Regions from separate parts of the Variovorax sp. PAMC28562 genome, predicted to be linked through region 1. Evidence: riboswitches for the same ligand, from Rfam matches in the RefSeq annotation. Region 1 holds a riboswitch; the other holds the start of a gene.
What was found. Region 1 has a riboswitch for thiamine pyrophosphate ahead of H7F36_RS16140 (TonB-dependent siderophore receptor). Riboswitches for the same ligand answer to the same signal wherever they lie in the genome.
Positions count from the first base shown of each region.

Region 1 (15,011 bases):
TATGGCTGATCAACCCGACGCGCTGGGTCGTCTGCCGTTGCAGCACCCGCACGAGGTCCGGATCGGTCATCGGCGTGACGGGGTCGTCCTTCTTCGGCGATTCGCTGACCAGGCGATCACCGACGAAAAGATGGCCCTGGAAAACAGCGCGCTGGTATTCAGGAAAGGTCGGGCAGCACGCGGTGAACTCGCTGCCCGTTTGCGCCATGAGCACCTCGATACACGGCCCGATGTTGCCCGTGTCGGTGGAGTCGAAAGTGGCGCAGTACTTGAAGAAGAGTTGGCGGGCACCAGCCGTGCGCAAGACCGAGGCGCCGGCTTCGAACAGCGCGCGCGCTTCGGCTGCGGGCGCGATGCGCGTCTTTTGCGCGATCACGACGGCGTCTGAGGTGCCGATCGAATGGGCGGAGCTGGCCGAGGTTGCAAGCAACGTCGATACGCCTTCCGCGACGAGCATCGCAGCGAGTTCGAGGCCGCCGGTGAGGTCGTCGGCTAGTCCACCAAGAATCATTCGGAGCGCTCCTGGTTGGGAACTGCGGATACGGGGTGCTAAGACGGCAAGACGTCGAAGAATGCGTCAATAAAATATATCATATATGACGATTTTTGCCGCATGGCAATCTGCTGCGCCGGCACTGTCGTGACGAGCGCACGGAGGGCGCACACGCGATCTCCGCCGCTGTTCTTGAGCAATCGCGTCTCAGGGGTGACCCGCGATTGACTAGAGGGTCGATCGATCGTTTAGACAGGCATCTAGATTACGACGTTAGCGCTAATGCCTTACACGCAAACTCGGCACCACCAGCAAGATGTGAAACCTTCACATGACCGCCAGCTGAGCGAACTACTATGCGCCGCGAACCGTTTGTCGAAAACCACTCAGGAGGAAGCGAGCCCCCCGATGCGCCCGCAGTTGGAAGCCGGCACTCTTCGGTACAAGCGCAATGGGATTTGGTAGAGCAAGCCTTTCATCGTGACTTCGGTGGTCGTGCTGCCGCAGGCGAGCAGTGGGAAATGATCGATCGCGCATTTCGTCGGGATTTCGGTGAAGTCGCTGCCAGGAAGATCTTGAGCGGCGAGGCGCCCCGGCCGGCACGCACGCCCGTCGGCTCGGAGTCGTGTGCGAACACGGTTGATTCAACGGCATCCAATCGCAGCACAAACGGAGAGCTTGCGTCACTGCAGCCAAAGCCTCTGTCCGTTGAAGCGCGACGCACGGAGGACCGGTCAGAAGCACCTTTCGCGAGGCAAGTCGCGCTAGGCGGCCTGCTGCCGGGTCGGCAACCCATCTTTCTTGAACCGTTCGAGCCGCCCAGTGGAGAACTCGATCCAAGTAAAGGACGAATGTGGTTTTCCGCTCCAGCCTTGTTAGCGGCGGGCTTCTTTGCGAGTGCAGTCGCAGCCGCATTTTTTGCGTTTTGGGGCGCGAATCCACGTTCGGACCGAGACCTGTCCCGGGCTGTCACAAGCGTCGACGCTACGGCCGTGACCCCAGCCAATCAGAGCTTGCCTGCACCAGCTGGGCAACTGCTGGCACCCTCCCTCGATCCCGTTGGTGAGCCACGCAAGGCTTCACCGGAACAGAGTCAAATTACGCAGAACACAGCGTCACCTCTGGACCTGAAAGCCATTCCTCCGACATCCGATCGCTTGCCCGGGCGTGCCAACGCGCCGCCATCTGTAAACAGCAAGGGTTCGACCGCTTATGCGCAAGGGCAGGCCCACAGTTCCACAACGTGGGCCGGACAGAGCACGAGCCATGTGACCGGGAGGAATGATTCCCCTGCCAGCTTCTCCTCGGATGCAACGTCTCGGCGACCGGAACCTCTACGGAGTAATGACGACCGCATTCCCTCACCTCGGCCGCCCGTCGTCATGCCCACTGTCTCTCCGGCAGTGTTGGCAGTCCGCACGCCCCAGCGCCCCGAGCCTTTTCGGGAATCCTGTGATTTTGTGAGGCGCGTGCTTGGAGACTCGCGCTGCATGGATCACGTTGGCCTACCAGCATCAGGCGGACCTTCTCCCAGCGGCTCTGCAGCTGTTACTCCATCCGGCGGAGGCTCTTCAGGATCGTCGGTAGTTTCTGCAGCATCCGCCAGTGGAAGCAGTTCTGCGAGCAGTGCGTCGAGTGCTGGCGTAGGTGGCGGAGCAGGCGCGGGAGCAGGAGCAGGCGCGGGAGCAGGAGCAGGAGCAGGAGCAGGAGCGGGGGGATCTGGCGGGGCTGGACCTAGCGGTGGGGCTGGCGCAGGCGCAGGCGGTTCTGGCGGTGGGGCAGGCGCAGGGGGTGGCGGATCGGGTGGTGGTGCTGGCGGAGCTGGCGCAGGGGGTGGCGGATCGGGTGGTGGTGCTGGCGGAGCTGGCGCAGGGGGCGGCGGATCGGGTGGTGGTGCTGGCGGGGCAGGCGCAGGGGGTGGTGGATCGGGTGGTGGTGCTGGCGGGGCAGGCGCAGGGGGTAGCGGGTCAGGCGGCGGTGCTGGCGGTGGAGCTGGCGCAGGGGGCGGTGGGTCAGGCGGCGGCGGTGGAGCAGGTGGCGGTGCTGGCGGGGCTGGCGCCGGGGGTGCTGGCGCAGGCGGCGGTGGATCTGGTGGCGGAGCTGGCGCAGGGGGCGGTGGGTCAGGCGGCGGCGGTGGAGCAGGTGGCGGTGGCGGGGCAGGCGCAGGGGGTGGTGGCGGTGGCGGCTCCGGTGGAGGTGGTGCCGGCGGGCGCTGAAGCGCCCCTTGGGTCATAGCGTTGTCGTGACCCGGTGTTGGGGATGTCGTCGACGTGGAAGTGCGAGCCTGTCCTAAATTTTGTGTTCGAGGCATAGCATGACGACAAGGAGCATGTATGCCGGTGAGCAAGACGAAGCTGAAGAACGCGGCGATTGCCGCGAAGATGGCGGCGCTGCCGTCAATTCCCAAGGAACTGGTTGACCAGTTCGTCTCCGGTCCCATGACCGGTGAGGCCGTCAACGAAGCGACGGCCGCGTTCAAGAAGGCGCTCATCGAGCGCGCTCTGGGCGCCGAGATGTCGCACCACCTGGGCTACCCCAGCGGCGCGAGCAAACCCGAAGCGAGCAGTGGCAACCAGCGCAATGGCAAGAGCGCCAAGACCGTTCTGGCCGGCGATGGCCCGCTGCGCATCGAGGTGCCCCGTGACCGCGAAGGCTCGTTCGAGCCGGTGCTCATCCCCAAGCACGAGAGGCGCTTCACCGGTTTCGACGACAAGATCGTGGCCATGTATGCGCGCGGCATGACAATGCGCGAGATCCAGGGGTTCCTGCTCGAGAGCTACTCGGTGGAGGTCTCGCCGGAGTTCATCAGTTTGAATCGCCCCGGTTTTGAACTGACCCCCAGAAGTTGGACATTGTGATCCCGCCGATCAGGCGGTGTTTCTCAACCGGTATTGAACCGGGCTAAGCCCTTTCAATCGCAGCTTGAGGCGCTCGTGGTTGTAGTAGTGGATGTATTCATTCACGCCCGCTTCGAGCTCATCAACGTCGCCAAGTTTTTCAAGGTGGAAGTACTCCGCCTTGAGGGTGCCAAAGAAGCTTTCGATCACAGCATTGTCAAAGCAATTGCCTCTTCGGCTCATGCTTTGCGTTACCCCGCGATGCGCAAGCATCGCCCGGTATGGCTGCATTTTGTAATGCCAGCCTTGGTCTGAATGTACGGCCAGTCCAGCGACGTGTTTGGCCCGCGCAAGTGCCACATCCAACGTACCGGAGACCAAGTCGAAGACAGGGCGGCTGGCCATGCGGTGCGCGATGATCTCACCGTTGTACAAGTCTATGCAGGCCGACAGATAGAGCTTCTGCCCATTCACGTTGAACTCGGTGATGTCGGTCGCCCATTTCTCATTGGGAGCCTTCGCGCAGAAGTCTCGCTTCAGGACGTTTGGCACGTGCACATCGCTGATTTCAGGGGCGTGCCGAGAGCGCTTCCTCGCCCGAATCAGCGCGCGCAATCCCATCTCCTTCAAGAGGCGCTGGACGCACTTGTGGTTGACGGACACCCCAAGCGAATTGCGCAGCGCTGCCGTGATTCTTCGGTAGCCGTAGCGGCCTTTATGTTCACCGTAAACGGCGCGAACCTTTGCCTCCAAGCCGCTTGGCTCGATACGCTGGATCGCCTTGCACTGGTAGTAGAAAGTGCTGCGCGCAAGCCCTGCTGCCCGCAGCAGGTCCGCCAATTTGTGGTGATGCCTCAATCCGAGTATCAAGCGCGCTTTGTCGGCGCAAGTGATCTCTTCGCCCGGATCAAGGCGTGCACTTTTTTTAAGTACGCGACCTCAGCGCGCAGTCGCTCGTTCTCTTCGCGCAGGGTGTCCGTCGAATCGGGGATGGCCTCGGGCGGTGTCTCTGAGCAGCGTCGTTCTGGCTTCATATCTGGCTTTGGCATGGTGTTCCCCAGAGCTTGCGCGTCGCCCTCAGCAATGTCGCGTCGCCAGACCACAACCTGGTTCGGATTGCGGATGTCATAGATGGCGGCGACCCGACGGCTGGACAGTCGTTCACGGTCCTGATGTAACAGAACCTGCAGCTTGAATGCCGAACTGTATGCGCTGCGCTTGGGGCGTAGACCGTCGATGCCGTGGAGGCGGTAGTGGCTCACCCAGGTACGGATTTTCTCCTCGGGCACTTTCCACCGCCGCGCCAAGAGCTTTGCGCCGCCTTCACCTTCTAGAAAGCTATTGACGACCTGGAGCTTGAACTCTGTCTCGTACTTCTCCATGGGACTCCTTGAAGTTCGTCCAACTTCTGGGGGTCAGTTCAGATTCGTGGAGGCTGATTGCTAGGGCAGCGGGTGAACTTGAACTGCGTTCAGCCCCTTACCGAAGACCGTGCAGCACTTCGTCTCGGCACGTTAGGAAGGCCAGCAGAACGGGTTTGGGCCAGCTCATGTCATAGCCTTTATCGGGACACTGCACGTTTTGCCGCGCTTCGCGTTGCGCGAGCTGCAGCCGAGAGATCCCAAGACCTTGGGCTTGCATGACCTTTTGCGCCTCTTCGAAGTATGGGTCGCTCACGTTCAGTCCGTACTTCTCTTGCTCGTCGCTGGTCAGTATCTTCATGCGCTCAGGACTAATGAACAGCATGTCTTCGTAGAGTCTGACTGGAACATTCATCTCTTTGAGATAACTCGTAAGTTCGACGCCCAGTTTGTCGTACTTCTCTTTTTGCTTGACTGGCGTGAGCGTGGCGTCGTTTGGCTCATAGGGCCTGTGTATGCCAATCTTGCCGTCGACAGCGCGATTCGTAGCGCCGGCCAGTATGAACACGCACGAGCTAAAGCACTTTGCATCCTTGGCAACCGTCGTGCTGGCACTTTTTAGAGCTCGGATGTATCGCCCGATGGCCAAGGCCGTCGATACGTTGCCACCTATCGAGTCCAGGTTTATCAAAACTAGGAGGTCGTCTCGCGCGTAGTCGTTCAACGCCAAATTATTCCGTATCACCCCATCAGCCTTGAGCAGACTGTCGAGGTCTGCAGGGCCAACTTGCCCCGTCAACCAAATCGACAGCAGGCCTTTGCCAGGGTGCTGCGTTGGCGCTTTGTAGTCGTAGCCGATAGCAGCTCGCGCTGTACCCAATACCAACAGGGCAAGGCAGCAGAGAGCGTAACGAAATGTTTTCATCCCGCAGTCTAAGGTATTGACCGCTCTAGGCAACCGTATGAGGTGCGCTCGCAGCAAGTAGACCAATAGGTTAAATGACATATGGCGCGGGAGTACCGGAAGCTGCTGTGGCAGACGGCGCACCACCACATTGACCAAATGAGCAGGGTGCGCGCACTGGGGCAACTCGCATCCCTTGCGGGCTTCGTGCACAACGCTGAGCACTGACATGCGGATTCGCGTTCCCGTCGCCGTTCGCAATCGTCTGCTGCGCGTGGAAGCGCGACGACCGGTCAACCTGCCCATTGGCGGTTGGCCCCCGCTCATGGAGTTGGACGAATGGGAGATGCTGGCCTCAGCTATGCAGGACGAGCTAGCTGCGTCTGCATACGAAGAAACGCAGCCGGTGCGTGTACCTCAACCGGTGTACTTGCCCCAGCCTGTGCGCAAGTCAGATGACGGGCTAGGTGAGCAGCGCCCCCTGTCCGGTACCGAGGCTTACCTTGCCGCGCAACAGAAGAACCGACAGGCATTGACCACATTTAAGGCGTAAGGAAACCGTCGCGCAAAACGGAACCAGCGGCAGCAAGGGCCTTGTCCGGTACCGCCTTGCTCAGTCCTCGTGATGCCGCATTCAGCGCCACCTTCGCGGTGGCGTTGTCTTTTGTGAACAAGTACCACTGACTTTGCGCTGACGTGCAGCCACAATGCGAAACCTCCTGCCACAGCTGCACCAATGACAAACATTGCCGAGACCAAACTGTCGTTGAAATATCACGGCCAAGCCGTAGAAGACGGGAGGGTTGACGTCTACTCTGCGGCTGCCAACATGACCGCGTTCTCCGATTTTGTGACGGAAGCAGGCAAGGTGCTGTTCGGTCCTGATGTCGTTATCGAAGCCGAAATGGCAGGCTTCCATTCGGGCTGCATCCAGACTGACATTGTGTTCAACGTAGTCGGGCCCGCCCTCTCGTTGATCTCCACTGTCAACCTCCCGGAGTGGCTTTCCATCATCAAAGGTGCCTTCACTCTTTGGAAGCATTTGAAAGGGCAGCCGCCTGTCGCAATGGTACCGACAACACGTGGCGACGAGATCAATGTCACCAATGCCGACGGCAAGGTGATTATCTTCAACCGCTCGGTTATCAATCTAGTCCTGAACGAGGGAAGCAGTAAGTCTGTTCAAGAATTTGTGGGAAAGGCACTTGCCAAAGAAGGCATTGATAGCCTCGAAGTTCTGACAGAAGAGGTTGCCCTTGCAGTTGTCGGGGAGGGACAGGCAGGTTATTTCAAAGATGTGCGTCCAGACGAGCCGGTTTCCAAGAACGAATTTGAATTCGCGTTGAGCATCGAAGGACCCGAATTCAAAGAAGGCAAAAAGTGGCGCTTTTCCGATGGCAACTCTTCGTTCCTTGCTGACATCGAGGACCAGGAATTTCTCAAGCGTGTGGACCACGGCGAACCGTTTGCGAAGGGCGAAATCTTGCGGGTGCTCATGCGCATCGAACAGACTCGCCAAGGCGTTAACCTGACAACAAAGCGCGCTGTGGTCAAAGTCATCGAGCACCTTCGCCGGCAGCAGCAGGTGAGCTTAGGTTTCTAAACAGCTCAGCTGGCTTGCTGCTGCACGCGCTTACATTCTGCTTACTCGCACCAGCCAAAAAAAATAGCCCACCTGGTAAGGGGTGGGCTAAGTGCTTGCTACGTATAGCAAATTAATGGCTCCTCGACCTGGGCTCGAACCAGGGACCTACGGATTAACAGTCCGGCGCTCTACCAACTGAGCTATCGAGGAATACAGCCTCAGATTATAGCGTGGCTTTTTCGGGCTTCCTGGCTGGGGCTCACGCGTCGTCGCATTACAGCGACGCGGTGAACGCGAGCCTCAGCGTACGGGGTGCGCCGGGGAACAGGTAGACGTGGCCAAACTGGTAGGGGGACTCTTTCCAGTAGCTGCGGTCGGCCAGGTTTTCGACGCCTACGGTCCAGCTCGTGCTCACGTTGTTGAGCTTGGTGTCGTAGCGCAGCGCGGCGTCGAAGCGGGTCCACGACGGCAGCTGGATCGATCCGTCGGGCAGCACGTTGCGTCGGCCTTCGTGCGACATCAGCAGTTGCGTGCTCAGGCCGGGCACGGCGGCGAACTGGTAACCGACCAGCGCGCGCACTACCTGGTTGGGCACGTTGGTCGGATGCTGTCCGTTGGCGGCAGGGTCTAACGTGCTGTCGCGACGCTTGGCGTCGATCAGGGTCACGCCCCCGCCAAAGCGCCACGGTCCTGTTGTCCATTGCGCATTGGCTTCGAGTCCGCGGTGCACGGCGCGGCCGTCGTATTGACCGTTGCACAACGCGCCGCTGGCGTCGCAGCTGTCAAGGTTGGTCATCGGCCGCGAGATGTCGAAGTACGCCACTTGCCAATTGAGGGCGCCGTCCGCCACGTTGCCACCGCCCTTCAGGCCGATCTCCCACTGCTTGGAGGTGAGGGCGGGCAAGGCTTTGCCGGCATTGCTGTACTGCGACACCCTGTTCGGCACGATCTCCGATTCGACGCCTTTGCCCCAGCTCACATAGCCGAGCAAGCCGGGCTGAAACGCGTAGCTGGCCGCGACCCACGGGGTGGTGATGTTCTGGCTGTACTGCGTCGGGTCGGAGCCGTCGGTGCGCACGCTGCCGCGACTGAGGTGCGTGTAGCGCACGCCGAGCCATGTCGTGAACTTGTCGTTCCAACGGATGGCGTCTTGCACCGTGTACTCGGTCGAGCGCTCGTCGCGATTGGTGTTGGGGATGTCCATCGTCGGGTCGGCCGGCACCACCGCCGTACCGAAGATGTTGCCGGTGCCGACGTAGTTGTAGGCCTGGTCTTCGAACCGGTTGCGCACGCGGCTTTGCAAGATGCCGAAGCCGAGCTCGTGCTTCACGCTGCCGGTCATCACGTTGCCCTTCAGGTTGACTTGGCCGGCGGTCAGTCGACGTCGTTCGTTTTCGCTCCTGAAGTCGTAGAAATCGAAGGTGCCGTCAGAGCAGTAACGGTCGTAGTTGCCTTCGGCGCTGCAGCCAAAAGCGTAGGCCAGGCGATCGTCGGTCTTGAGGCGCTGCTGGCCGATCTGCGCACTCCAGCGCCAGTCGGCGTTGATGGCTTGCGTGAAGCGAAGGCTGCCGGTCAGCGCATTGAATACCGAGGGTTGGGACCACGGCTGGTTGTTCAGGTTGAGGCGCGGATTCGGCACCGGAGGCAACACGTTGCCGAGCAGGCTGTAGCCGTTCTGGCTCGGCTGCGCCTTGTGGCTGTATTCGATCTCCGCTTCGAACAACGAGTCCGGCGTGATGCGCCAATCCGCCGCGAGCGAAAAGAGGTTGCGGTTGCCGTCCAGGTTGTGCGTGAGCGGCTTCAGGTTTTCGTTGACGGCATTGAGCCGGTAGCCGAACTGCTTGTCGTCGCCAAAGCGGCCGCCGAGGTCGACCGCGCCCAGCACGCTGCCGCGGCTCGTCGTCTCAATACGCACTTCGCGCAGGTCTTGCGATGTCGGCCGCTTGACGACGTAGTTGACCAGCCCGCCGGGGGCGCTGGTGCCGGCCTGGATGCCACTGGTGCCGTGCAGGATCTCGACGCGCTCCTTGTTGTCGAGCGGAATCGACGTTTCGGCGCTGATGGGCAAGCCCTCGCGCCGGTAGTTGAAGCGGTTGTCCAGCACGAAGCCGCGCACCGTCAGATAGTCCCAGTAGCCGGCCGCGTTGTAGGCATCTGTCACCGACGAATCGAACTTTGTGAGGTCGGCCAGCCGGCGTGCGCCACTGTCCTGGATCTGCTTGCTGCCGATGACAGTGGCGGTGATGGGCAACTCGCGCAAAGGCACGTCGCCGAATCCGCTGATGTCCGCTTGCACCGGTGCGGTCTGGTCGTTCACGGTGATGGCGGGCAGCGTGGTTTGCGCCTGGGCGCTCGCGGCCGCCATCAGGAACAGGGTGGCCAGCGCCTGGGGAACAGGCGCAGTGCGCCATCGGGGGCCAGACTTCTTCTGGGTGGAACTGCGGGGTGCCATGACGTTCTTTCGACGTGATGGCAGGTCGGCTTGCGGAGCTTTCTGCAGACTGAGAGAAGTGCTGCGGCCCTGGACATGCTTCCCTGCGCGAGGATTACCTCAATCAGGTTCAAAGGGACTTTCTCAGTCTCGGCGCAGAAAAGATCAGCGCTTCAACACCCCTAGCGGCCTTGCGCCGGAGCGCAAGGTGACCGGATTCTAGCGACAGAAAAGCAAGGCCGAGTCGTGGTGCGACCCGCAAGCCCGATCAGAGTTCGACGAGTGTCTTGAAGCCGCCCCAGATCATGCGTTTGCCGTCGAACGGCATCGCCGTCGGGTCCATCATGTCAGCCAGTCGCGGGTCTTTCATGACCTTGGCGTTGACGGCGTCGCGCTGCTTGCGCGAGCTGAAAACGATCCACGAGAAGACGACCGTTTCATCGTCTTTCAGCTTCACGCTCTGCGGGAACGACGTGAGCTTGCCGGGCTTCACATCGTCGGCGGCACACTCGATGTACTCGAGCGCGCCATGCTCTTTCCATATCTTGCCGGCCTTGCGCGCGAGGCGCCGGTAGGCATCCAGTTTGACGGTCGAAACCGGAACGACGAATCCATCGACATAGCGAGCCATGGCAGAACTTTCTGAACGAGGGTTGAGGGGGGAACTTGAAGAGGTAGTCGAGGGGCGCCGTCATGAGGACGGGGTGGTCGACGAGGAGGGCGATGCCGCCGCCGACGGCGAGGCCGTGCGCAGCCACACCGCGCCGATCACACCGGCCGCCGCCGCGAACAACGCGCCGACCGTAAACGCCTGTCGATAGCCCACCGCGAGGGCCGCCGCAGTCGATGCGCCTCCCGCCAACGCGCCTTCGGTCTGCGCCGCGGCCAGGCTGGCGAGCACCGCCAGGCCGAGCGCACCGCCCATCATGAAAGCCGTATTGACGATGCCAGACGCCAGGCCCGATTCGCTCGGGCTCACGTCGCTCATGGCCGCCAGCAGCATCGGGTTGAACGCGATGCCTGCGCCGACTCCGAGCAGCAGCATGCCGGGCAAAACGTCGGCGACGAATTGCCCATCGACCGGTGCGCGTGCGAACAACGCCAGCCCGCCCGCCGCCATCAGCAGGCCGACGGCCAGTGACTTGCGAATGCCGAAGCGCATCACGATGCGCGCGGACAGCCCGAGCGAGAAGATGGCCATGATCACATTCGCCGGCAGAAAGCCGAGGCCGACCTGCATCGGGCTGTAGCCCAGCACCAGCTGCATGTAGAGCGCCGAGATAAAGAACCACGCGAACATCGACGCCGCCCACAACACGCCGAGCACATTGGCGATGGCCACATTGCGCAGCTTGAAAAGCCCGAGCGGCATGAGCGGATGCTTGACGCGCGCCTCGATACCGATGAACACGGCGAGCAGCGCGACGGCCGCGCCGAGCAAGCCCAGCGTTTGCGTCGACTGCCAGCCAGCTTCGTTGCCATTGACCACTGCGTAGACGGCCAGCATGAGCGATGCCGTCACCGACAACGCGCCGGCAATGTCGAGCCGTTCGCCTTCGGCCTGCCCACGCGCATCGGGCAATAGCGACCGGCACAGCAGGTACACCGCGACGCCGATCGGCAGGTTCACCAGAAAAATCCAGTGCCAGCTCAAAGTGCTCGTCAGCAAGCCGCCAAGCAGCACGCCGACACTACCGCCACCCGCACAGACGAAGCCGTAGACGCCCATCGCCTTGGCCCGGTCGGCCGGCTCGGTGAAGAGATTCATGATGAGCGACAGCGAAACAGCCGAAACCACAGCGCCGCCCAGCCCTTGCACGGCGCGCGCGACGATCAGCAGCATTTGCGTTTGCGCTACCCCGCAGGCCAGCGATGCCACGGTGAACAGCACCAGCCCAAGCAGAAAGAGCCGTCGGTGTCCGTACAAATCGCCAAGCCGCCCGCCGAGGAGCAGGAAGCCGCCGAAGGTCAGCATGTAGGCATTGACGACCCACACCAACGACGTCTCGGAGAACTTGAGATCGGCGCGGATCGAAGGCAACGCGACGTTCACGATGGTGGTGTCGAGCACGATCATCAGCACGCCGAGGCACAGAACCATGAGCGTGAGCCAGCGCTTGCGCGAATCGAGCGAGCTGCTCATGCGGGGAATGCCGCTCATGTGTCAGTTCGGCGATGTCGGATCGGACAAACCGGCGTTGACCATCCACGGCGTACCGAAGCGGTCGACCGTCATGCCGAATGCTTCGGCCCAAAAGGTCTTGCCGAAGGGCATGCGAACCTGTCCGCCCTCCGCCAGCGCATCGAACACGCGCTTTCCTTCGGCGACATCCGGGTAGGTGAGGGTGACGGTAAAGCCCTTCATGCCGTCGTATGGCATGCCGGAACCGTTGTCCGATGCCATCAGCACCTGGCCGTCGACCACGAGTCGCGCATGCATGATTCGCTCGGCAGTGCCGGGCGGAAATTTGGCGGCGTCGAAGTCGGGCATTTCGGCGTGCGTCACCATCATTTCGAGCTTGCCGCGAAGCGCCTTCTCGTAGAAGCGCATGGCTTCGGCGCAGTTACTTTCGAAGAAGATGTAGGGCTGGATGTTCATGGCGATGCTCCTTGGGTTAAGGAAAAAGATCCGGGGAAATGTCGACGTTGCAGTTGACGGCGACGCGTGTTGCGTTTCTTCGAATCTGATTTTGTGTACGCCGTACACAATAGAATAACAAAGAGAATGGACGCTGTCCACATGGAGAAAGCAATGCGTCCCCGCGAACACCTGGTGCCGCCCGACCCGATCGTCGTTCCCGCGCCGGCGCGCAGCACCTATCGGCATGGCGATCTGTACCGTGCCTTGCTCGACGCCGGCATCGAACTGGCGCGCGCCGGTGGGCCCGACGCGGTTGTGCTGCGCGAGGCCACAAGGCGTGCCGGCGTAGTGCCCAATGCGGCGTATCGGCATTTCGCGAGTCGCCAGGAGTTGCTGCAGGCCGTCCGCGCTGCTGCGGTTTCTGCCGTCGCGGTGGCCATGGAGGCTGAACTCGACAAGGTGCCGCGAAGGCTGAAGGGCGCCGCCGCGGCACGCGCCGCCTTGCGGGCAGTGGGCACCGGATACATGCGGTTCGCGCTGGCGGAAACAGGCCTGTTCCGGATGGCTTTCGTCGCGCCGGAAAAAATCGACATCACGCATGAGGAGGCAAAGACCGGCAACACCGGACTCGATCCTTTCCAGTTGCTGGGCGCGGCCCTCGATCAGATGGTCGAAGCCGGCGTGTTAACGCCCGAGCGCCGGCCGGGCGCTGAGTTTCTGGCTTGGGGTGCCGTTCACGGGTTGGCAATGCTCACCATCGACGGCCCGCTGCGAGGGATACCGGCGGTGCAGGCAGAAGCCATGGGCCAGCGGTTGCTCGACATGGTGGAAAAGGGAATCTAGCTGGTTCTTGCTAGTTGCTAGCGCGAAGCTCGCGCCGAGGAGTATCTGATCAGCGCGGGTGATCGACACCCAGCAGGGTGTGCAAACGCGTGCTGGTCGTCGTGTACTGCAGCGGGATCGACTTGCCCGGAAACACGATTTCGGCTGCGCCCCAGGCCGCCAGCGTCGCTTCGTGAAACCCGCAGACGATGAGCTTCTTCTTGCCTGGATAGGTGTTGATGTCGCCTACAGCGAACACGCCGCGCTCGCGGGTTTCGAACTTCGCTGTGTCGACCGGCACTTGCTTGCGTTCGAGCGCCAGTCCCCAATCGGCGATGGGCCCGAGCCGCGGCGAAATGCCGAGGCAGGCGATGAGCGCATCGAGTGGCAGATCGACTGTTTGCGCGTCGGGTGTCGTGATCTGCAGGCGGCGCTGGTCGAACGCAGTCGGCTGACCGACGCTGAAGCCGAGCTTGCCATCGGCTACCAGCATGCGAAAGCGGGCGACGGTGGCTTCTTCGGCCTGAAACCCATCGCGGCGATGCAGCAGCGTTACGTGTTGCGCGATGTCGATCAGCCGAATGGCGGTGTCGAGCGCAACCTCGTCGCCACCGTTCACCACGACCGTCTGACCTGCGAAGTCCGACAGCGATTCCGGGTGATAGAAGAGCCGTGTTCCTTCGAATTGCGCGATACCGTCGATGGCGATGCGCTTCGGCACGAAGGCGCCGACACCGCCTGCGACGAATACGGTTTTCGCCAGAAATGCGGTGCCGTTGGAGGTGCTCAAAAGGAAGCGGTCGTCCGCCTGACGTTCTAGCGTCGCTACCTGCTCGCCGAAGTGAAACTCCGGCTTGAACGGTGCGACCTGCTGCAACATCGACTGCGCAAGTTGACGACCGCTGGTAACTGGCGTGCCCGGAATGTCGTAGAGCGGCTTGTCTGCATACAGGGCTACGCATTGCCCACCCGCGGCAGGCAGTGCATCGACGATGTGGCAGGAGATTTCGAGCAGGCCGAGTTGGAAGGCCTGAAACAGACCGACCGGGCCGGCGCCGATGATGAGGGCGTCGGTCTCAATCGGCGTGCCGAGAGTGGTCAGCGCACCAGCTCCCCGATCTTGTCGGTCTTGTCTTTCCAGTCGTCGGCGTCGGCCGGCGCCGGCTTGCGCTTGGTGATGCTCTTCCAGCCGTCGGCCAGTGCCAGCTCGGCATTGAGCTTGATGAAAGCCAGCTGGTCTGCCGGCAGGTCTTCTTCGGCGTAGATCGCGTTGACGGGGCACTCGGGAATGCACACCGCGCAATCGATGCACTCGTCCGGATCGATCACCAGCATATTGGGACCCTCACGGAAGCAGTCGACGGGGCACACGTCCACGCAGTCGGTGTATTTGCAGCGGATGCACGATTCGGAGACGACGTGTGTCATGTTCTTTGGAGAGGCAAAGCGATCGGGGAAACCCTGAATTTTAACTGGCGGGTTGCACCAGCACTGCAGCCGAGGTCTTGTTGGTGGCGGTGTCGACCAGCACCAGCGAGCCAAGGGCGCGCGACTGCGAGAACGGCAGTACCGCGAGCGGCTGTTGCAACGCCAGCACGATGTCGCCGATGGCGTTGGCTTCCAACTGCGCAGTCGGCTCGGATTCGAGCGTCGTGATGTTCACTCGGTCGATGATGCGAGCGACCTTGGCCTTGACCCAGCGATGCCCTTGCAGCGCCCAGTAGATGCGGCCGGCCACCAGCGGTTCATCGTCGAGCCAGGCAACGGTGGCGGTGATTTCCCGCACCGGCTCGAAGGCGTCGGGCGCCAGCAGCCAGTCGCCGCGCGACACATCGAGCTCGCGATCCAACACGATGCCGGCGCTGTGGCCCGCATGCACGGTCTTGGGCTGACGCGTGTGGCTCAGCACCTGCGCAACGGTCGCGGTCTGGTTGCTCGGCAGCACGGTCACGCGCTGGCCGGGCTCCACATGTCCGCTGGCGACCCGGCCCCAGAAG
Region 1 covers NZ_CP060296.1:3,428,610-3,443,620, forward strand. The annotation lists gene otnK (3-oxo-tetronate kinase) at 1-511, opposite strand, end outside; gene H7F36_RS16105 (hypothetical protein) at 2,141-2,728, shown strand; partial or broken gene H7F36_RS16110 (transposase) at 2,875-3,303, shown strand; one part of gene H7F36_RS16115 (IS3 family transposase) at 3,361-4,248, opposite strand; one part of gene H7F36_RS16115 (IS3 family transposase) at 4,251-4,712, opposite strand; gene H7F36_RS16120 (ATP-dependent Clp protease proteolytic subunit) at 4,810-5,616, opposite strand; gene H7F36_RS16125 (hypothetical protein) at 5,825-6,148, shown strand; gene H7F36_RS16130 (hypothetical protein) at 6,332-7,198, shown strand; tRNA gene H7F36_RS16135 (tRNA-Asn) at 7,315-7,390, opposite strand; gene H7F36_RS16140 (TonB-dependent siderophore receptor) at 7,455-9,632, opposite strand; TPP riboswitch at 9,696-9,805, opposite strand; gene H7F36_RS16145 (DUF1428 domain-containing protein) at 9,880-10,242, opposite strand; gene H7F36_RS16150 (DHA2 family efflux MFS transporter permease subunit) at 10,303-11,754, opposite strand; gene H7F36_RS16155 (VOC family protein) at 11,776-12,210, opposite strand; gene H7F36_RS16160 (TetR/AcrR family transcriptional regulator) at 12,364-13,035, shown strand; gene H7F36_RS16165 (NAD(P)/FAD-dependent oxidoreductase) at 13,085-14,155, opposite strand; gene fdxA (ferredoxin FdxA) at 14,113-14,442, opposite strand; gene H7F36_RS16175 (sulfate adenylyltransferase subunit 1) at 14,483-15,011, opposite strand, start outside.

Region 2 (15,011 bases), 1.1 Mb from region 1:
CGAGGTTGGCCGCGAACGACTTGGTGCGGATCTCGTCTTGCCGATAGAAGAGGTTGCGACGCGGCAGCACCTGCTCGATGGTGCCTTCGTCTTCGGTCGCTTGCCAGCGCACGCGGTCACCGACGACCGATTGGCTCTTCTTGCCACGCGGGTGGCAAATGAGGCGTTCGCCCTCGGGCGTTTCGACGAGGCAGTGACGGCCGTGGGCAGCGATGACGAGGCCATCGCGCAGGGTGGCGCCGCCGGGAAGATCGCGTGGCTGCTTAGCCAACGGCGCGATACCTGATATGGCTCATGCAGCGAATCTCATGCGGTGGAAGCGGTGGAAACGGTCGATAGCAGCGCATCGGCTTGGCGGGCGCAGTCGAAGTCGGTGGCTGAAAGTCCGCTCACGTCATGTGTGTTGAAGCGCACCACGCATCGGTTGTAGTGCACCGACAGATCGGGGTGATGGTCTTGCGTGTGGGCGATGAGGGCCAGCGCATTCACGAACGCCATCGTCTCGAAGTAGTTGTTGAAGCTGTACGTCTTTTCGATGACGACATCCGCGCCGTCGCCGCTCAGCTTCCAGCCGGCGAGCTTCGACAGGCTGGCGACGATCTCGGTCGCAGTCAATGCCCTGCGCGGCAAGACTTTCCAGTCTTTGGGTTTGAACATGCTGTCGCTCATGGTGCGCTTTCAGGGTCAGGCTGTTGCCGGCGCGAGCGCCATGCGTTGCAGGCGCTCGGAGGCGGGCGGATGCGAGTAGTAGAACTTGACGAACACCGGGTCAGGCGTGAGCGTCGAGGCGTTGTCTTGATAGAGCTTGAGCAGTGCGGCAGACAGGTCGGCGCCACTGCTTTGCGAGACGGCATACGCGTCGGCTTCGAACTCGTGCTTGCGCGACAGGCGTGCCGACAGCGGCGCCACGAAGAAGCCGAAGACCGGCACAGCGATCATGAAAAGCAGCAGGGCCAACGCGCTGTTGGGCGAACCCATGTTGGGCTGCACGCCCAGACCGGCAAAGAACCAGCCCTGCAACGAGACCAAACCCAGCAACGCGAAGCCTGCGAGGCTCAAGGCGAACATGGCGACCAGTCGCTTCACGATGTGCTTGTGCTTGAAGTGTCCGAGTTCGTGTGCGAGCACGGCCTCGACCTCGGAGGCGCTCAGCTGGCGTAGCAATGTGTCGTAGAACACAACGCGCTTGCTTGCACCAAAGCCGGTGAAGTACGCGTTGGCATGCGCGCTGCGCGTGCTGCCGTCCATCACGAACAGGCCTTTGGCCGCGAAGCCGCAACGCTTCATCAACGCGGTCACGCGCGCCTGCAGCGTCGGGTCGTCGAGCGGCTTGAACTTGTTGAAGAGCGGCGCGATGAAGCTGGGGTAGATCAGCATGAGCAGCAGGTTAAAACCCATCCACGCGCACCAGGCCCAAAGCCACCAGAAGGTGCCGGCTGCGCCCATCAGCCAGAGGATCAACGCAGCGATGGGCAGGCCGATTACCGTGCCCAACACCGTCGACTTCACGGCATCGGCCAGCCACAGCTTGAGCGTCATCTTGTTGAAGCCGAAGCGCTCTTCCAACCGGAAGGTTTGCCAGAGCGTGAAGGGCAGTTCGAGCAAGCCACCGATTGCCGCGAACGCGACGAGAAGCGCCAATTGTTGGGTCATGCCGCCGCCAAGCCAAGCGAGCAGCAGCTTGTTGACCACATCGAGGCCACCGAGCAGCGTCCAGCCCAGCAAAATTACAGCGCCCCACGCCATTTCGATCAAGCCGAAGCGCGACTTGGCGATGGTGTATTCGGCCGCTTTCTGGTGCGCCGCCAGGCTGATGGTTTGAGCGAACGGCGTCGGCACGTTGTTGCGGTGCCGGGCGACGTGGCGCATCTGCCGTGAGGCGAGCCAGAACTTCACCAGCAGGCCGGCAACCAGCGCAGCGGCGAAGGCGACAGTAAAGATCATCGATGAGGACATGGGCGATGAGTTTAGTCCCCGCGCCTGCGCCTCGCAGGCCATCGGTGACAATCCCCCGATGCCTGAACCTACTGATTCGACTGGTGCTCCGACCACTGCTGCAACCGCGACCCCTGCGTCCGCCGCAGCGCCTGTAACGCTTAAAAAGAGCGACCTGAACCTGGTCTGGCTCGATTGCGAGATGAGCGGCCTCGATCCGGAAAAAGAGCGCTTGCTCGAGATCGCCGTTGTCGTCACCGGTCCCGATCTGACGCCTCGGATCGAAGGCCCCGTGCTGGTCATTCACCAGACCGACGAAGTGCTGGACGCCATGGATGCGTGGAACAAGGGCACGCATGGCCGTAGCGGCTTGGTCGACAAGGTGAAAGCGTCGACGCTCGACGAAGCGGCCGCCGAGCAGCAGATGCTCGAGTTCGTCTCTAAATACATTCCCAAGAACAGCTCGCCGATGTGCGGCAACACCATCGGTCAGGACCGGCGGTTTCTGGTCAAGTACATGCCGAAGCTCGAGGCGTACTTTCACTACCGCAACCTTGATGTGAGCACGTTGAAGGAACTGGCCAAGCGCTGGAAGCCGAGTGCGTACAGCAGCTTCAAGAAGCAGCAAGCGCACACCGCACTGGCCGACGTGCACGAGTCGATCGAAGAGCTGGCGCACTACCGCACCACCTTTCTGCGTTTGACCGACTGACGATTAGGTAAAAACCCGGAGCCATGCGATAATCGATGGCTTCGCTGCAGTGAGCCTTAGGTGGCAACGGCAGCGTCTCTCGCATCTCCCTGTCTTGCACACCGCGCCCGATTGCTTTCGGTAACCAGTCTTTCTGGTTCCGGCTGCAAATCAAAAAGGCCGCAGCCCTGGCGAAAGCCTCTGCTGAATGTCGTTGGATGGTTGATGTTTTTAACCACCAACGGAGCGCCGCTCACGGCAGCGCTCGCGTATGAAGATTGAATCATGACCGACGCTTTTGAAGCGCAGGGCGAATTCGCGCCTGTGCAATCCACTGAGTTTTCCGTTGCTCCCGACACCGTGTCGGAAGCGCCCATCCTGGAAGCACTCGACGCAGTCGCGCCGGATGTCGAACCAAGCAACGAAATCGCTACCGCTGCTGATGAAGCAATCGTGCAAGCGCCTGCGCTGCCAAACGGCTTCATCCGCCTCGGCCTCGCACCTGAACTGATCGCCGCCGTGGCCGACCTGGGCTTCACCCAGCCGACCACCGTGCAAGACAAGGTCATTCCGCTCGCCATGGGTGGCGATGTCGATCAAAACGGCGCTGCACGTTTCGTCGACCTGATGGTGTCGAGCCAGACCGGCAGCGGCAAGACCGCCGCTTTCCTGCTGCCTGTGCTGCACACGCTGCTCAAGCGCCAGGCAGAGGCCGAAGCCGAAGCCAAGGCCGAGTTTCAGCGCCAGGCCGCTGAAGCTGCTGCCCGCGGCGAAGCACCGCTCAAGAAGCCGAAGCGCAAAGACCCGACCAGCAACCGCAATTTCAAGGCTGCCACGCCCGGCGCCTTGATCCTGTGCCCGACGCGCGAGCTCGCGCAGCAGGTCGCACACGACGCCATCGAGCTGGTCAAGCATTGCCGCGGCCTGCGCATCGCCAACGTGGTGGGCGGCATGCCCTACCAGTTGCAGATCGCCAAGCTGCAGAACGCCGACCTCGTCGTCGCCACGCCAGGTCGTTTGCTCGACCTGCAGCGCTCGATGCAAATCAAGCTCGATCAGGTCAAGTTTCTGGTCGTCGACGAAGCCGACCGCATGCTCGACCTCGGTTTTTCCGACGATCTCGCAGAAGTGAACCAGCTCACGATCGGGCGCCAGCAAACGATGATGTTCAGCGCGACTTTTGCGCCGCGCATTCAGCAACTGGCCCAGCGCGTGATGCGCGAACCCCAGCGCATCACCATCGACAGCCCACAAGAAAAGCACGCGAACATCAAGCAAGTGCTGTTCTGGGCCGACAACAGCCAGCACAAGCGCAAGCTGCTCGACCATTGGTTGCGTGACACGACCATCAACCAGGCGATCGTGTTCGCCAGCACGCAAGTCGAGTGCGACGGCCTCGCCGCCGACCTGCAGCAAACCGGCTTCAGCGCCGTGGCATTGCATGGCGCGCTGAGCCAGGGCCTGCGCAATCGTCGCCTGATGGCACTGCGCCAGGGCCAGGTGCAGATCCTGGTGGCAACGGACGTGGCCGCTCGCGGCATCGACGTGCCGACGATCACCCACGTCTTCAACTTCGGCTTGCCGATGAAGGCCGAGGATTACACCCACCGCATCGGTCGTACAGGCCGTGCAGGGCGCGATGGTTTGGCCATCACGTTCGCCGAGTTCCGCGATCGCCGCAAGATCATGGACATCGAGCAGTACAGCCGTCAGCAGTTCAACTCCGAGACCATCCCCGGTCTGGAACCGCAACAGCGCATGCCGCAATCGCGCCCGCCGATGGGCGAGTTCCGCGGCGGTGCCCGCGACAGCCGTGACAACCATTCGCGCGACCGCAAGTTCGGCGGCGGTGGTGGCGCTGGCGGCCATCGTGGTGGCTTCGGCGGCGGCAATGGCGGCGGCTTCGGTGGCGGCAACAGCAACTACGCTGGTGCGACCGGCTTCAACGACCGCGCTCCGCGTGGTCCGAGCGCACCGGGCCCGCGTGGCAACTACCAGGGCAACAGCGGCGGTAACGGCGGCGGCAATAGCGGCTTCGGCGGTGGCAACAATGCCGGCTTCGGTGGCGGTGCTCGCGAAGAAGGCGGCGGCTACGGTCGCAAGCCTGGCTTCGGCGATGGCGCACCGCGCGGTGGTGCTGGCGGTGGTCGCAGCGAGGGCTTCGCGCCCCGCGGCGCAAGCGCTGGTCATGGTGCAGGCCACGGTGGTGCCGGCAAGGTGTTCGTTCCTCGCGAAGCTGCCAAGCGCGCTCCGTTCAAGCCGACGCGCTAAACCGAATGTCAGCGCCTCAATGGCGCTTGATCGAAAGGCCCGCCCTCGCAAGACGGCGGGCCTTTCGTTGTCTACTCAACTCGCATGTTGCAAGCCGTTCATGAGTCCGGTGCGTGCATGGCAGTTGATGTACTCGTAGCGCTGCTCGTCCGCCTTCAACACCGAGACCTCGTGATACACGCGCAGCTTGACCTGGAACTCGAGCGCCTGCACGTAGCGCATGAAGCCTCCGAAGATCGCCACGTGCGTCGGATGCGATTCGGCCCAGCGTTCCATGTCTGCCAATGACCGCCAATAGCTGAGACCGAACGACTTTTGCAGTGGCGCACCCGCGGCGTCGAGATGGGTCATGTAGCGGTTGCTGTAGCAGCCGATCGACAAACCCCGGTCGCGCAGAAAGTCCATGCCTTCGCGCAACACGGGCTCCATTTCTTCGACGTACATCGTGCGTTCCGTGCCCGCGGTGTCGGCCCATTCCTGACCGGAGCGGATCATCGCGATGTTCTGGTGACCAGCGACTTGAACGCGCTGACCTGGCAGCGGCGCACCGGTCACGATTGCGCGCGAGCCCGACGGCGACATCGCATCGGTCTGCGACAGTGGAATGCGGTCGCGCATCGAGCCCCAGTAGCCGTGCTCCTGCAGTTCGCCGCTGAGTTCGCCCATGACCATGCCGACACCTTCGAAGCGATCGGGCGTGTTGAACATGGTCTCGTAGTGCTCGACACGCGGCGATGCGATCTCGCGAAAGTAGCCGAGCCCTTCGGTGAGCCGCGCGTCGTCGTACCACCATGCATCGATTGCGGGAGTCGCGCACCAGCGTGCATGGCTCGCCGTGTCGTTCCAGTACGCGATGGCGATCATGTTGTCGAAGCCATCGGTATCGACATAGTGCGTGAGGTCGTGATGGCCCGGTCCGTCGGCAAGCGCGAAGCCGGCAGCGATCTTCATCAGTGCAGCGCAGGCTTTGCCCTGCATCGCAACGCCGCGCGACTGCACGCCGAAGTAGCCCATTACGACCTGCGTGACCGACGGCGCGGCACGCGCCGACCACACCGGGTAGGGCGGTGCGTAGTCGTCCTCGACCCGGCGATGCCGTGTACGCGGACACTTCAAATGCTCTGCGATGGCGGATTCCATGAGGTGCTCCGTGGCTGGGTTGCAATGTCGGTTGCGGTCAGGCAGCGAGCGGGACGCGCGCGCCTGGCGAGGTGGATTCCGCGGCAACGGTGGGCGAAGGGGCGACCGCCGCCGCCACCTCGAACGCACCCGATTCGCGCTCGGCCGGCCGCTCGAAAACCACCGCCTCACGCCGTGTCTTGTTCAACAGCAGGCGCGTGACGTCGGGCCGCGAGTAGTGCCCGCTCGGGTCCCCCGCCGCCTTGGCGAGCGAGATCATTCCGAGGTCGATGTCGGCGATGACCAGGCCTTCCTGGTCTTCCGGGAGATTGGTTCCCATTGGCGAGCCGTCCGGGCCGTAGATGCGCGCGAAGCCGCCTCCGGTGAGCAGCATCTGCTTCTTGCCCGCGTCGGTGCACAGCAGGTCGCTCATCGTCGGCGACACGGTGGCACAGGGTGCGATCACGAAGCACTGGCCTTCCGCCGCATAGACCTGGCTCGCCGCGTTGTTGACCTCGGCTCCAAGCGCGTATGCGCCACCGCGGTAAAGAGAAAAGCTCGGCCATGCGCCGCAATGGATCTGCTCGTTCTGCGCGTACATGGCGTACTTGCTGAGCGGTTGCAGATGCTCCCAGCAGCAGAGCGAGCCGATATTGCCGATCGCTGTTTCGCACACCGTCAGGTCGGAGCCGTCGCCTTCGCCGAACACCGTGCGCTCGACGTGCGTGGGCTTGAGCTTGCGGCGCGTCTGCACCGTGTTGCCCTGGTCGTCGATCAGCATCTGCGCGATGTAGAGGCTACCGCCGGCTTTCTCGCTGTAGCCCGTGGACAGCCAGATCTTGTGCTTGCGCGCCGCATCGCGGAGCCGGTCGAAGTCGGGTGAGCCGACCACCAGCGAGGTGTCGTTGTAGCGCTGCACGAACTGCATGCCCCACGCTGGTGAATCGAGCCAGATCCACCACGGATAGCCTGGCAGCCAGGTCTCCGGAAACGCGATGAGCTTGACGCCTTGCGCGGCAGCGTCGGCCATCAGGTCGATGGTCTTGTCGATGGTGCCGTCGAGGTCGAGGAACACCGGCGCCGCCTGCACGGCAGCGACGCGAAACTTGGGATGGGCAGCACGGGGCATGTTGATTTCTCCTGGCGGGTTGGAAGGATCGGCCGCGCCGTGCGCTTCGGGTTTGCGCGATGGCATGCGGGTTGCTTGAAGCGTAAGTTCGCCGCCAGCAAACACTTTGTCCGACACGCGCGGCGTTCTTGTTCCAGCGTGGCAGAACGCATTTCGAGAACGCACTTCGGGAGTTACCCATGAATCAATTGCTCAGCACCGACGCGGTTCCACGCAACCAGCGACTCGCCTACTGGACCGACATGATCTGCAACGTCTACGTGCAGCTCGGATGCGATCCGGTACGCCCGGACGAGGCGGGCAATTTCGAAGGCAGCATCCGGCAGCACACGCTGCCCAGCCTCGACGTGTCTGTGGTGACGTCGAGCGCACAGAACGTGACGCGCACCGCAGGCCACATTGCACGCTCGTCGGACGATTATTTTCTGGTGAGCATCCAGGCGCGCGGCAAAGGGGTGGTGCGGCAAGACGGCCGCGACGCGGTGCTGTCGGCCGGCGACTTTGCGCTGTACGACAGCACTCGGCCCTACGAGTTGCTGTTCGACGATGCGTTCGAGCAGATCGTGCTCAAGCTGCCGGGCGAGCGCCTGCGCAGCGAACTGCGCAACACCGAAACACTGACCGCCACCACGGTGTCCGGCCGTGAAGGCGCCGGGCACCTGTTGCTCGGCATGATTCGCACGCTGCGAGAAGACATCGACACCTTGCAGCCGGCTTCAGCGCTCGCCGTGGCCAACGGCGTGCAGAGCATTCTTGTCGCGGGTCTGCAGACCTTGCCGGCGGCGCGCGCACCCGGCCTCAGCAATCTGACGGCCTATCACTTGGCGCGCGTGAAGCGCCGCATCGACGAGCAACTGGCCGACCCGACGTTGTCCGTGAGCAGCCTGGCCGCCGAGCTCGGTGTGTCGGCCAGCCACATCCATCGGGTCTTCAAGAGCGAGCCGCTCACCGCCTCGCAATACATCTGGGAACGCCGACTCCAAGCGTGCAGCAAAGACCTGCTCGAGCCACGGCTGGTCGGTCGGCCTGTGGGTGAAATCGCCTATGCGCGCGGCTTCAACGACGCCGCGCATTTCAGCCGCGCGTTCCGTGAGCGCTTCGGTCGGTCACCGCGCGAGTGGCGTAATTCACGGATGCAATGACCCTGAGGCGCGCAGCCCGCTTTTAGCTCGCAGCCGTGCGAAAGTTCCCTATTTGTAACTGATATGTAACTGACAATCCGGGCATGACACAACCCGACCAACTGACAGATCAAGACCTCATTGCACGCACCTTGAACTGGCGCCGCGCGGTCATGCATGGCGACGAGGGGGCACGTCATGTGGCGCAAGCGCACGAGGAGGAAGCGCGACGTCGCTTCGCCGGCGCGACGACCATCAACGGGACGTTGGAGGCGTTGGAGCCAAAGCGCAAGCCGTTGTGGCAGCGGTTGCTTCCTTGATGTTCAGATGAGCTTCAGCGCAGCACCAGCACCGGCAGAGAAGAGTGCGTGAGCACATGCTGCGTCTCGCTGCCCAGCAGCAACCGCTTCAACCCCTTGCGGCCATGCGATGCCATCACGATCAGGTCGCTGCGATGCTTGCGTGCCGCGCGGATCACCGACTCGGCCACCTGATCGGAACTCATGGTCGCGGTCTTGATGTCCACGCCTTTGGCCTTGGCGGCCGTAACGATGTCGTCGAGCACGGCTTGCGCGGAATCGGCCCAGCGCTTTTCGGTGGTTGCGATTTCCTCGGCAGAAAACGCCATCGCGCCATCGAGGTAGCTCGTCGGATAGCGCGGCACGACGGTCAGCGCGACCAGTTGCGCGTCGTGCAGCGCCGCCAGCGTGATGGCAGCGCGCACGGCCTTCTTCGACAACGTAGAGCCGTCGGTGGCGACAAGAATGCGTTTGAACATGGATCGATCCTCAAGTGTCTGGCGCGATCTTCCGGCCAAGCGATGTCGTCGGCCTTGACGCACATCAAAGCCGCCGCACCTTGAGCGTCTGCCGCGACCAGTAAGGACCGTCGAGCCGGTCGAGCCGTACTTCGCCACCAGTCGAAGGCGCATGCACGAAGCGCCCTTCACCGACGTAGATGCCGGCATGCGTCGGCCGTCCGTGTCCGAAAAGCACCATGTCGCCGGAGCGGAGTTCGCGTGTCGCTACCGGATCTCCGAAGTCGGAGAGTTGCGCCACCGTGCGCGGCGGCGCGGCGCCCATGCGGGAGCGGTAGACATAGCCGATGAGGCCGCTGCAATCGAAGCCGCCTTCGATCGTATTGCCCCCGTATCGATAGGGCGTACCGACCAGGCCGAGTGCATGGATCGCGATGTCGTTGGCTTGCTCCGATGACAGCGCGGCGCGTGGCGCGCGGGGCGCTGAAGTTTGCTGACTGGCACAACCCGAGAGCAATGCGGCGGCCAGGAGAAGCGCCGAGCCGGGCAGCCGCCGCATAGGCGTCATCGAACGAGCGCCATCAGGCGAGATGCTCGGCCAGCACGCCTTGCGCCGACACATAGCGGGTTGGAGGCGCGATGCCGAGGCGTTCGCGCGCTGCGGGCAGCGGCTCGTTCAAAAGCAACTCGTAGTCTTCACCCAGTAGCCACGCCGCCTTTCGGCCGTTGCGCCAGCCTTCGATCACCGCACGCGCGAACACGGCATTTCCAGTCACGCGCAGACTCTTCAAGGAGGCAGCCAACGCAATAAAGGCCCAGCCCAGTCCGCCCGATTGGGCGAAGCTGAACGCGACCAGCGCCGCTTCACCCAGACTCTCGTCGGTCTTGTAGCCGGTGAGCACGTGCCAGATGTCGTGCACGTCGCGCGTCCGCCTTGCGCTCCATGCGTAAGGGTCTTCGACCAGCGGCTCACGGTTGAGATTGGAGATCTCTGCCAGACCGGCGGCGCTGTATCCGGTTCGTTCAAGAAACGCGCGGTACTCAGCGCCGACGGTGCCCGGCGCAAAGCTCGCGATGAAGGCCGGATCAGAGAACCGATCCGCGAGTTCGACGCGTCGGTAGGCAAGCTTTCTGCCAGCCGGCGTCTGCATCAAGCGAGCGTAGTTCTGGCGCGGTACCGGGCCGTTGAGCGCTCGCATGATGACGAACACCTGTGTCGTGTCGTTGCCATCGGCGAGCAGCTTGCGAATGGCGCCGAACGCCGTCGGGAAGTCTCGTTTGTAGGGAGTCGGAGATGCGGAAGTGGTCATCGCGCTTTCTTGAAAAATCCCGGGGTCAGACGTATTTTGGGGGCATCTTCATTGTCCTCGAAGACCTCCGTTCCGAGCGGCACTGGTTGACTTCCGCGCGCACCGTGCCCAGAATCAACACCGCTCCGGGGTGCACGCAAGCGCGTGCTGAGATGGTCAGTCCGAACCCGCGAACTTGATCTGGTTCATACCAGCGTAAGAAGAGCTGCGACTCCCCTGAGTGCCCGTCCGCCGATGACGGGCGCCGCCCAGGAGCCATCGCGGAGCACCCGTTGTCTTGCAACCAGGAGTGCCCCGCATGAATGCCATCGACAAGTTCGCGTCTCTTCTCGCGCTCACCCGCGAACCCTTTCCCGCTTCGACCAAAGGCGTCATCGCCGGCAGCCGCCCAGACCTCAACGTGCCGGTGCGCGAGGTGGCGTTAACCAATGGCGAGCGCGTCTCGCTCTACGACACCTCCGGCCCTTACACCGATGCCGCGATCGACATCGACGTGCGCCGCGGACTGCCGAGCGTGCGCGATGTGTGGGTGGCCGAGCGCGGCGACACCGAAAGCTACGAAGGCCGCCTGCATCTGGCGCTCGACGATGGTGCCACGCATGCCGACCGCGATGCCCAGCGCATTGCCGAATTGCGTGCCGGCGCCGCCGCGTTGCAACGCACGCCACGGCGCGCCCGCACCGGTGCCGGCCAGAGCGGCAACGTGACGCAGATGCACTACGCGCGGCGCGGCATCGTCACGCCGGAAATGGAATACGTCGCGTTGCGCGAAAACGGCAAGCGCGAATGGATGGCGCAATACATGTCCGACGCCGCGCGCGAAAAACGCCTCGCCGGCAACCCGATGGGCGCGCAGATCCCGAAGATCATCACGCCCGAGTTCGTGCGCGACGAAGTGGCCCGTGGCCGCGCCATCATCCCGGGCAACATCAACCATCCCGAAGTCGAGCCGATGGCGATCGGGCGCAACTTCAAGGTCAAGATCAACGCGAACATCGGCAACTCGGCGGTCACCTCGAGCATCGAGGAAGAAGTCGAAAAGCTGGTGTGGTCGATCCGCTGGGGCGCCGACAACGTGATGGACCTTTCGACCGGCCGCAACATCCACACCACGCGCGACTGGATCGTGCGCAACAGCCCGGTACCGATCGGCACGGTGCCGATTTACCAGGCGCTCGAGAAGGTGAACGGCGTGGCCGAAGACCTGACCTGGGAGATCTACCGCGACACGCTGATCGAGCAGGCGGAGCAAGGCGTCGACTACTTCACCATCCACGCCGGACTGCGCCTGGGCTTCATCCATCTGACGGCGGGGCGGCGTACCGGCATCGTGTCGCGCGGCGGCTCGATCATGGCCAAGTGGTGCATCACGCACCACAAGGAGAGCTTTCTCTACACGCACTTCGAAGACATCTGCGACATCATGAAGGCGTACGACGTGAGCTTCTCGCTGGGCGATGCGTTGCGCCCGGGCTGCGCATCGGATGCCAACGACGAGGCCCAGTTCGCCGAACTGCACACGCTGGGCGAGCTCACGAAGATCGCCTGGAAGCACGACGTGCAAACCATGATCGAAGGACCGGGCCACGTGCCAATGCACTTGATCCAGGCCAACATGGACGAGCAGCTGAAGACCTGCCACGAGGCGCCGTTCTACACACTCGGCCCGTTGACCATCGACATCGCGCCGGGCTACGACCACATCGCCAGCGCCATCGGCGCGGCCATGATCGGCTGGGCCGGCACCGCCATGCTGTGCTACGTCACGCCCAAGGAACACCTGGGCCTGCCGGACCGCGACGACGTGAAGCAGGGAATCATCGCCTACAAGATCGCAGCCCATGCGGCCGACGTGGCCAAAGGGCATCCAGGGGCACGGGCGCGTGACGATGCGCTGTCGCAGGCGCGTTTCGACTTTCGTTGGCAGGACCAGTTCAACCTCGGTCTTGACCCCGACACGGCACGCGAATTCCACGATGAGACCTTGCCCAAGGACAGCAGCAAGGTCGCGCACTTCTGTTCCATGTGCGGCCCGAAATTCTGTTCGATGAAGATCACGCAGGAGGTGCGCGAGTTCGCGGCACTGCGCGGCCTGACGGAAACACAGGCGCTCGATGCGGGCATGGCCAGCAAGTCCAGCGAGTTCAAGGCAGCCGGCGGCGAGCTCTACATTCCGATCGTGCCGCAGGCCTAGTGGGGTCCTCGACAACGTCCTCCACAACGCTCTCCATGGCGCACGCCAAAAGCATGGGCATCGCCGGTGCCGGTTTGCTCGGGCGCTTGCTCGCCTGGCAACTGTCGCGCGCCGGCCATGCGGTGACGGTGTTCGATCCGGCGGACGACGCGGTAGCGCGCTTCGACGGCCAGGGTGCCGCCGGCTTCACCGCGGCCGGCATGTTGAGCCCGCTGGCCGAACTCGACAACGCGACCTCCGACATCGCCGTGCGGGGCCTGCGTTCCGTTGGGCTTTGGCGCGACATCGTGCGGCAGCTACCGGGCCCGCCGCACTTCGCGGAACGCGGCAGTCTGATGCTCGCGCACCGCGCCGACAAGGGCAGCGCCGAGCGCGTGCTCGCACGCCTTCGCAACCACGAAGTCGCTGGGCTGATGCCGGCAGAGACTCTCGATGCAGCCGCATTGGCAGCGCTCGAGCCGGCGCTGGCGGGCGTGGCGCACGCATGGCTGTTGCCGGGTGAAGCGCAAATCGACGCCGTTGCCGCGATGGCGGCGTTGCACGACGGCGCGGCCGGTGTGCGCTGGTGTTGGCAGCGTCGCGTGACCGACCTCGAGCCCGGCGCCCTGTACGTCGAGGGACTCGGCTGGCAGCGCTTCGACACGGTATTCGACGTGCGCGGCCTGGGCGCGCGGCCCGCCTTGCCGGTGCGCGGCGTTCGTGGTGAAACTGTCTGGCTGCATGCGCCGGGACTCGGGCTGACGCGGCCGGTGCGACTGCTGCATCCGCGGCACCGCGTGTATGTCGTGCCACGCCCCGGCGACGTTGTGATCGTGGGCGCCAGCGAGATCGAAAGCGAAGACCGGTCGCCGGTGTCTCTGCAAAGCGCGGTCGAGTTGATGGCTGCGGCGCACAGCGTCTTGCCGGCACTTGCCGAAGCACGCATCCTGCGGCTCGACCGCAACCTGCGACCGGCGTTGCCTGACCATGCGCCGGTGGTGGAAGTGCGCGACGGACTGGTGCGCATCAACGGACTGTTCAGGCATGGCTGGCTGCTGGCGCCAGCGCTGGTGGAAGAGGCGCTTGCTGCATGAACGACGCCACCGCCACCGCCACAAACACGCATCCCGGCATGCCCATCGCAACGATCACCGTGCAACTCGACGGTGCACCGCGCGAGGTCGCTGCCGGCACAACGCTGGCTGCATTGATGCAGGCGCTGGGCCACGCCCCGCTGGCCATGAGCACGGCCATCAACGGCGACTTCGTGCCGCGCGCTCAACGCGATCGGCGCGTGCTGCAAAGCGGCGATGTCGTGCTGTTCTTTCAACCCATCGTCGGCGGCTGAGCCGGGGAGACTTCGATGACACGACAACAGGCGCAACCAGAACGACCCGCTGCCGACCTCTGGACGGTCGACGGCGTGCCGATGAGCAGCCGCTTCCTGCTGGGCACGGCCGGCTATCCATCGCCCCATACGTTGCGCGATGCCATCGAAGCAGCCGGCACGCAGGTGGTCACCGTCGGCCTGAAGCGCGCGATGGCAAGAACGGATGGCGGCGGTGGCGACAACGGCTTCATGACGATCGTGCGCGAGGCATTGGCGCAGCAGGGTGCGCGATTGCTGCCCAACACCGCCGGCTGTCGCACCGCACGCGACGCGGTCACGCTGGCCCACATGGCGCGTGAGATGTACGACACCCGGTGGATCAAGCTGGAGGTCGTGGGCGACGAGCACACGCTGCAGCCCGACCCGGCCGAACTGCTGGTCGCTGCGCACGCCCTGGTGCGCGATGGCTTCGTGGTCTGGCCGTATTGCACCGACGATCTGGTGACTTGTCGACGATTGCTCGACGCGGGCTGCGCCGTGCTCATGCCGTGGGGTGCGCCGATCGGATCTGGGCAGGGCCTGCTCAACCCCTGGGCCCTGCGCACCTTGCGCGAGCGGTTGCCGGACGCGACGTTGATCGTTGATGCCGGCCTCGGTGCGCCCTCGCACGCGGCGCAGGCGATGGAGATGGGCTTCGACGCCGTGCTGCTGAATTCCGCGGTGGCGCAGGCGCGCGATCCGGTGCGAATGGCGACCGCGTTTCGCCATGCCGTCGAGGCCGGCCGCGGTGGCTGGCAAGCCGGTGTGATGGCGCGGCAAGATTTTGCGGTGGCCAGCACTCCGGTCGGCGGCCAGCCGTTTCTGCTTGGCGAGGCCGCGCGATGAGGCCGCCCGTGATCTGGAGCATCGCCGGCACCGACAGCGGTGGCGGCGCGGGGCTGGCGGCCGATCAGCGCGCGGCCGATGCCTTCGGCGTTCATCTCTGTACGGTCGTCGCCGCTGTCACCGCGCAGAACTCGCACAGCGTCGCGCGCATCGAGCCGCTGCCGGTCGCGTGGCTCGACGCACAACTCGAAGCACTCGCTGCCGACATGCCGCCGCTGGTCATCAAGACCGGATTGCTCGGCGGTGTGGCGCAAGTGGAATGCGTCGCACGATGGGTCGACCTGCTGCGA
Region 2 covers NZ_CP060296.1:4,534,434-4,549,444, reverse strand. The annotation lists gene rsgA (ribosome small subunit-dependent GTPase A) at 1-280, opposite strand, end outside; gene H7F36_RS21365 (4a-hydroxytetrahydrobiopterin dehydratase) at 307-657, opposite strand; gene H7F36_RS21360 (M48 family metallopeptidase) at 685-1,956, opposite strand; gene orn (oligoribonuclease) at 2,015-2,647, shown strand; gene H7F36_RS21350 (DEAD/DEAH box helicase) at 2,912-4,897, shown strand; gene H7F36_RS21345 (phenylacetaldoxime dehydratase family protein) at 4,973-6,037, opposite strand; gene H7F36_RS21340 (carbon-nitrogen hydrolase family protein) at 6,075-7,145, opposite strand; gene H7F36_RS21335 (helix-turn-helix domain-containing protein) at 7,325-8,287, shown strand; gene H7F36_RS21330 (hypothetical protein) at 8,371-8,586, shown strand; gene H7F36_RS21325 (universal stress protein) at 8,601-9,044, opposite strand; gene H7F36_RS21320 (C40 family peptidase) at 9,109-9,582, opposite strand; gene H7F36_RS21315 (Coq4 family protein) at 9,605-10,333, opposite strand; TPP riboswitch at 10,450-10,552, shown strand; gene thiC (phosphomethylpyrimidine synthase ThiC) at 10,632-12,527, shown strand; gene H7F36_RS21305 (FAD-dependent oxidoreductase) at 12,563-13,600, shown strand; gene thiS (sulfur carrier protein ThiS) at 13,597-13,854, shown strand; gene H7F36_RS21295 (thiazole synthase) at 13,870-14,721, shown strand; gene H7F36_RS21290 (bifunctional hydroxymethylpyrimidine kinase/phosphomethylpyrimidine kinase) at 14,718-15,011, shown strand, end outside.
Region 2: it holds a riboswitch for thiamine pyrophosphate, as region 1 does, so the genes downstream of both, thiC (phosphomethylpyrimidine synthase ThiC) here and H7F36_RS16140 (TonB-dependent siderophore receptor) in region 1, are expected to answer to the same signal.